2 regions of the Janthinobacterium sp. C22 genome follow, and region 2 is predicted to be linked to the other one. Evidence: predicted binding sites of a transcription regulator. Region 2 holds the regulator's gene; the other holds the start of a gene.

Region 1 (3,413 bases), 1.0 Mb from region 2:
GTGATTTCCTCGGGCACCTGGCCCGATTCGATGGGAGAGAGGTCGTCAGGCGGCCGGGCGCGTATGCGTTCCTGCAATTGCGCCAGCGGCGACAGGCCGCGCGCCAGGGCAAACCAGACCAGGGCCAGGATCACGGGCAGGATGATGAACTGCGGCAAAATCACGCCCTTGATGATTTCATTGGCCAGCTGGGCGCGCTTTTCCAGCGTCTCGGCCACTTGCACCAGCGCGCGGTTCGGCTCATCGTCGTTGCCGGCAGGAATATCGAGATAGCTGAACGCCACGCGCACGGGCGTGCCGTGGATGGTGTCGTTGCGAAACAGCACCATGCCGCTGCGGTATTTGTCGGGGTCTTGCGGCGGCGGCAAGTCGCGGTCGCCGTCGAGATATTCGCCGTGCGGACCCACCACCAGGTAATACAGGGTGTCGATATCGTCGCCGCGCAGGAAGTCGCGGCCGCTGCTGCTCTTGTCCGGCGCACGGCGCAGCAGCGCGCCATCGGCCTGCTTGACCTGTTGCGTCAGCACCGTCACGCTGTCTTCCAGCGCATGGTCGAACGGTTGATTGGCGATGCCCTTGGCCACCAGATAGGTGATGGCGATGCTCATCGGCCACAGCAGCAGCAGGGGCGCCAGCATCCAGTCGAGGATTTCGCCGAACAGCGAATGCTCGATGGTGTCATCCTGCTCCGTGGTGGGCGGCTCGAACCAGTCGTCGTCGTCCGGCTCGTCCGCTGGCGCCTCGCGCGCCTTCACTTGCTGGCGGGACCGCTGGCAGGAGCGGCGGCCTCGCCCGCTTCGGCTTGCAGGCGCGCCGCTTCCGAATATTTTTCCAGGCAATAGCCGAGGCCGCGCACGGTGGCGATGCGCACGCCGCCCACCTCGATCTTCTTGCGCAGGCGGTGCACATATACTTCGATGGCGTTGTTCGATACTTCCTCGCCCCATTCGCACAGGTGGTCGACCAGCTGCTCTTTCGAGACGAGCCGGCCGGTGCGGCCCAGCAGGATTTCCAGCAAGCCCAGTTCGCGCGCGGACAGGTCGAGCATCTGGTCGTTGATGTAGGCGCTGCGTCCCACCTGGTCATAGCTGAGGGGGCCGTGCTTGATGATGGTGGCGCCGCCGCCGGCGCCGCGGCGCGTCAGGGCGCGCACTCTTGCCTCCAGTTCCGACAGGGCGAACGGCTTGGCCATATAATCGTCGGCACCGAGGTCGAGGCCATTCACGCGCTGTTCGATGGAATCGGCGGCCGTCAGGATCAGCACGGGCAGCAGCGAGGCGCGCGCGCGCAGGCGGCGCAGCACTTCCAGGCCGGACATCTTCGGCAGGCCCAGATCGAGGATCAGCAGGTCGAATTCCTGGGTGGACAGGGCCGTATCGGCTTCCTGCCCGGTCTTGACGTAGTCGATCGCATAACCGGACTGGCGCAGCGAGCGGGTCAGGCCATCGGCCAGCACGCTGTCATCTTCGGCAAGTAAAATACGCATGGTGAGGCTTCCTATGCTTGCAGCGGTAGAAGCTTGTATTGTGTTTCATTTTCCGCAAGGTGGCGAGTTTTTGTGAAAAACCAGGCTTGTATTGATCTGTTTCAAAACAAATCCACGTTCCGCTTGCATTGATCACTGTTTTTTTATACAGTACTGTCTGTGTAAAGAATTTAACCCACTGGCGCTATCGCAGGCTGCACGGTTCACGTAGATGCGTCACGTGAATCCGCACCTGTAGAACGGCTGAAAGAACATATGGACGATAAAAAAGCTGTAGTACCCGCATCGGAAAAAGCCAAGGCGCTCGCCGCCGCACTGGCGCAGATCGAGAAGCAGTTTGGCAAAGGTTCGGTCATGCGCATGGATGCCAGCGCACCGATCGAAGAAGTGCAAGTCGTGTCGACCGGTTCGCTCGGCCTCGATATCGCGCTGGGCGTGGGCGGCTTGCCGCGCGGCCGCGTGGTGGAAATCTACGGTCCGGAATCGTCGGGTAAAACCACGCTGACCCTGCAAACCATCGCCGAAATGCAAAAACTGGGCGGCACCTGCGCCTTTATCGATGCCGAGCACGCGCTGGACGTCGGTTACGCGCAAAAGCTGGGCGTGAACCTGCATGAATTGCTGATCTCGCAACCGGACACGGGCGAGCAGGCGCTGGAAATCTGCGACGCCCTCGTGCGTTCGGGCAGCGTCGACCTCGTCGTCATCGACTCCGTGGCGGCACTGACGCCACGCGCCGAGATCGAAGGCGACATGGGTGATTCCCTGCCAGGTTTGCAAGCGCGTCTGATGTCGCAAGCGCTGCGCAAGCTGACCGGCTCCATCAACCGCACGAATACCCTGGTCATCTTCATCAACCAGATCCGCATGAAGATCGGTGTGATGTTCGGCAGCCCGGAAACGACCACGGGCGGCAATGCGCTGAAATTCTACGCCTCCGTGCGCCTGGATATCCGCCGCACGGGCTCGATCAAGTCCGGCGATGAAGTGATCGGCAACGAAACCAAGGTCAAGGTCGTCAAGAACAAGATCGCGCCGCCGTTCAAGGAAGCGCACTTCGACATCCTGTACGGCGCCGGCACCTCGCGCGAAGGCGAAATCCTGGACCTGGGTTCGGATGCCAAGATCGTGGAAAAATCCGGTTCGTGGTACAGCTACAACGGCGAACGCATCGGCCAGGGCAAGGACAACGCCCGCGCCTTCCTGCAAGAGCGTCCGGCGCTGGCCCGCGAAATCGAAAACAAGGTCCGCGCTTCGCTGGGCGTGCGCGAACTGCCGCCGCTGGCCGCTGAAAAGCCGGAAAAAGCGGATAAGGCCGCCGACAAGGCTGCCAAGGCTGCGGAAGCCAAGGCAGAGTAGGTCGGATTGGCGCGGCAAAGCCGCGCGTAATCCGACAACACCACAGACGTCAACAATGTTGTCGGATTACGGCCCAAGGGGCCTAATCCGGCCTACGCATGGCTTGCTGCAAGGTGTGACCATGATCGCCGTCCCGCGCTGTTGCGCCGGGCGGCGATTGTGTTTGGGTGATGTGATCGTGGAATGAAAGACAAGGTGGGTGTATGGCCGCAGTACAACTAAGCCTGAAGGGCAGGGCGCTACGCTTTTTGTCGATGCGCGAACACAGCCGCATGGAATTGCGGCGCAAGCTGCAGCGCCATGCGCAGGAGGGCGACGACGTGGAAGCCTTGCTCGACAGCCTGGAGCAAGCCAACTGGCTGTCGCAGGAGCGGTTTTCCGAGTCCTTGATCCACCGCCGCTCGGCCCGCTTCGGCAACAGCCGCATCATGGCGGAACTGCAAAGCCATGGCATAGGCGGCGAAGCGTTGCAGGAACTCAAGGCGGGCCTGGCCGAAGGGGAAGTGGCGCGCGCCTGCGAGGTGTGGCGCCGCAAGTTTGGCCAGGTGGCGCAGGATGCGGAACAGCG
Region 2 (3,413 bases):
CTTGCCCGGCTAGCGCCGGGCTTTTTTGCTCCGCGATCATGAACGATAAAAAAAACTACGGCTTTACCACCACCATCCTGCATAACGACCGCCGCAAGGGCATCGAGCACGGCTCCCTGCACAAGCCCGTGCACACTTCCGTCGCGTTCGGCTATGGCGATGCGCGCCAGCTCGCTTCCGTGTTCCAGGGCAAGGAGCCGGGCTTCCGCTATGGCCGCCAGGGCAACCCGACCGTGTCCGCGCTGGAAGACAAGGTCAACCAGATGGAAGATGGCGTGGCCACCCTGTGCTTCGCCACCGGCATGGGCGCCATCGGCGCCGTGGTGCAGTCGCTGCTGCGCGCGGGCGACCATGTGGTGTCGTCGGCCTTTTTGTTTGGCAACACCAACAGCCTGTGGCAAACGGTGACGGGGCAGGGCATCGATGTATCGTTCGTCGACGCCACCGAGGTGGCCAACGTGGCGGCCGCCATCACGCCGGCCACGCGCATCGTGTTCGTGGAAACCATCGCCAATCCGCGCACGCAGATCGCCGACCTGGCAAAGATCGGCGAGTTGTGCCGCGAGAAGGGCATCTTGTACATCGTCGACAACACCATGACGACGCCGTATCTGTTCCGCCCGAAAGCCGTGGGCGCGGGCCTGGTGGTCAATGCCTTGACGAAATCCATCGGCGGCCACGGCAATGCCCTGGGCGGCAGCTTGACGGACACGGGCGTGTTCGACTGGACGCAGTATCCGAACATCTTTGAGAACTACAAGAAGGCGGCGCCGGCGCAATGGGGTATCGCGCAAATCCGCGCCAAGGCCTTGCGCGACTTCGGCGCCTCGCTGGGGCCGGAAGCGGCGCACCATATCGCCGTCGGCGCGGAAACCATGGCCTTGCGCATGGACCGCACCTGCTCGAACGCCCTGGCCCTGGCCACCATGCTGGCCGCCGATCCGCGCGTGGCGGCCGTGCATTACCCGGGTCTGGCGTCGCACCCGCAGCATGCGCTGGCGAGCGACCTGTTCCGCAGCTATGGCTCCCTGTTCAGCTTTGAACTCAAGGATGGCATCGACTGCTTCGATTTCCTCAATCGTTTGAATTTGGCCATTCCCGCGAGCAACCTCGGCGACACGCGCACCCTGGTCATTCCCGTCGCCCACACGATCTTCTATGAGATGGGTGCCGAGCGGCGTGCCAGCATGGGTATCGCCGAATCGCTGATCCGCGTCTCCGTCGGCATCGAGGACGAGGTGGATCTGCTCGAGGATTTCCGCCAGGCACTCGATGTATAAGTCGCCGGATAAATGAAAAGGGCCGCAACAGTCATGCTGTTGCGGCCCTTTTTCGTGCAGTCGTTTAATGCCAGCTGCGCATGAGTCCGACGGCCAGCCCTTCCAGGGCGAATTCATCTTCCGGCGATACGGTGATGACCTTGAAGTCGGGATTTTCCGGGAACAGTTCGATCACGGAACCCGTCTTCTTGTAGCGCTTGACGGTGACTTCGTCGCCGATGCGGGCGACGACGATCTGGCCGTTCTTGGCGCTGTCGACCTTCTTGACGGCCAGTAAATCGCCATCCATGATGCCGGCGTCGCGCATGGACCAGCCGCGCACCTTCAGCAGGAAGTCGGGCTTGGCCGAAAACAGGGCCGGGTCCACGTTGTAGCTCGCTTCCAGGTTTTCCTGTGCCAGGATGGGCGAGCCTGCCGCCACGCGGCCGATCAGGGGCAGCGACATCAGCAGCGCTGCCGGCACTTTCGATGGCAGGGCTTCAGCGGCCGCGCCGATCAGGCGGATGCCGCGCGAGGTGCCGGGCGAAATCTCGATGGCGCCCTTGCGGGCCAGGGCCTGCAAATGCTCTTCGGCCGCGTTGGCCGATTTGAAACCCAGTTCATTGGCGATTTCGGCACGGGTGGGAGGAAAGCCCGTGTTTTCAATCGCGTCCTTGATCAGGTTCAGGATTTGTTCTTGTCGTGCTGTCAGCTTGATCATGAGCGGTGGGTGCATACTGAAATGCTGTCTATATGAACAGACTGTATTTTTGTACAGTATCGCCCACTATGCAAGGGGATTTGCGTGTTTTCGGCGAATTTCGCAAGAAATACTTGTCCATGGGCGGAAAGCGCGTTTGCGCGCGGTCTTTTCGGGCGCTGGCGCAAGCAATGATTGAAACGTTTGCAAAAGGCGGTTATAATCTTCGGCTGACCTTCCCACACCCGTCTTGACGCCGGGGTGGGCGATTATCAATCCGACCTGAAGGAGTTTGCATGCGTCATTATGAAATAGTCTTTATCGTCCATCCGGACCAAAGCGAGCAAGTGCCCGCGATGATCGAACGCTACAAAGCCAGCGTAACCACCCGCGGCGGTTCGGTTCACCGCGTGGAAGATTGGGGCCGCCGTCAAATGGCTTACTCGATCCAAAAGCTGCCTAAAGCACACTACATCTGCCTGAACATCGAATGCGACAACGAGACCCTGGTCGAGTTGGAAACAGCATTCAAATTCAATGATGCCGTGTTGCGTCACCTGACCGTTAAAATGAAGAAAGCTGAAACAGCTCCTTCGCCGATGATGAAATCGGTACAACGCGAAGACGCGGCCAAAAGCCACCGCACCGAAGCACCAGCAGCCGCTCCAGCCGCAGCCGCTTAATTTTTGACCAGGATCGTGCGCTGAACCAGCTACAAGTCACCGCCATCATTGCCGAGCGCGAAATATTGCGCTATACCCCGGCAGGGCTGCCGATTGTGAATGCAGTATTGCAACACAGTTCGCAGCAGATGGAAGCAGGGATTGCCCGTTTGACCGAGTTTGATGTTGCCGCGCTAGCCGCTGGCGAAATTTCAGGCCGGTTCAGCCAGGCAAGCTTGGGCGGGGTGTATCAGTTCACGGGTTTCCTGGCCAGGAAGAGCCGCAACAGCAAGAGTTTGGTGTTTCACATCATTGATTTTAGTGCAGTCATTCCCGACTAGCGCATTTTAGATACAGGAGCCTGACATGGCATTCGGTAAAAAGTTCGACAAAAATAAGCTCAAGCTTAAAGAAAAACGCAAACAGCAAAACCCTTTGTTCAAACGTAAGAAGTTCTGCCGCTTCACGGCAGCTCACGTTGAGCAAGTCGACTACAAAGACGTCGACACGCTGAAAGACTTCGTCCAGGAAAACGGCAAGATCATGCCAGCACGCCTGACCGGTACCAAAGCGCACTACCAGCGCCAAGTCGACACCGCAATCAAGCGCGCTCGCTTCCTCGCGCTGCTGCCATACACCGATCTGCACCACGCTTAATCGGTCAGATATTCCTGGAGAAGAACTATGCAAATCATTCTGTTAGAAAAAGTTGTAAACGTCGGTAACCTCGGCGAAGTCGTCAAAGTCAAAGACGGTTACGCACGTAACTTCCTGATCCCGCAACGCCTGGCA

What was found. The regulator LexA, encoded in region 2, represses DNA repair genes until DNA is damaged. The targets are predictions, from matches to a motif close to ACTGTATNNNNATACAGT.
Region 1: the regulator LexA is predicted to act here: its motif matches at 1,621-1,638, upstream of recA (recombinase RecA).

What each region holds. Positions count from the first base shown of each region.
Region 1 covers NZ_CP193659.1:1,350,760-1,354,172, forward strand. The annotation lists gene ACRHIG_RS06170 (sensor histidine kinase) at 1-755, opposite strand, end outside; gene ACRHIG_RS06175 (response regulator transcription factor) at 752-1,486, opposite strand; gene recA (recombinase RecA) at 1,742-2,845, shown strand; gene recX (recombination regulator RecX) at 3,049-3,413, shown strand, end outside.
Region 2 covers NZ_CP193659.1:2,375,770-2,379,182, forward strand. The annotation lists gene ACRHIG_RS10975 (cystathionine gamma-synthase family protein) at 39-1,280, shown strand; gene lexA (transcriptional repressor LexA) at 1,345-1,980, opposite strand; gene rpsF (30S ribosomal protein S6) at 2,256-2,642, shown strand; gene priB (primosomal replication protein N) at 2,663-2,962, shown strand; gene rpsR (30S ribosomal protein S18) at 2,988-3,278, shown strand; gene rplI (50S ribosomal protein L9) at 3,306-3,413, shown strand, end outside.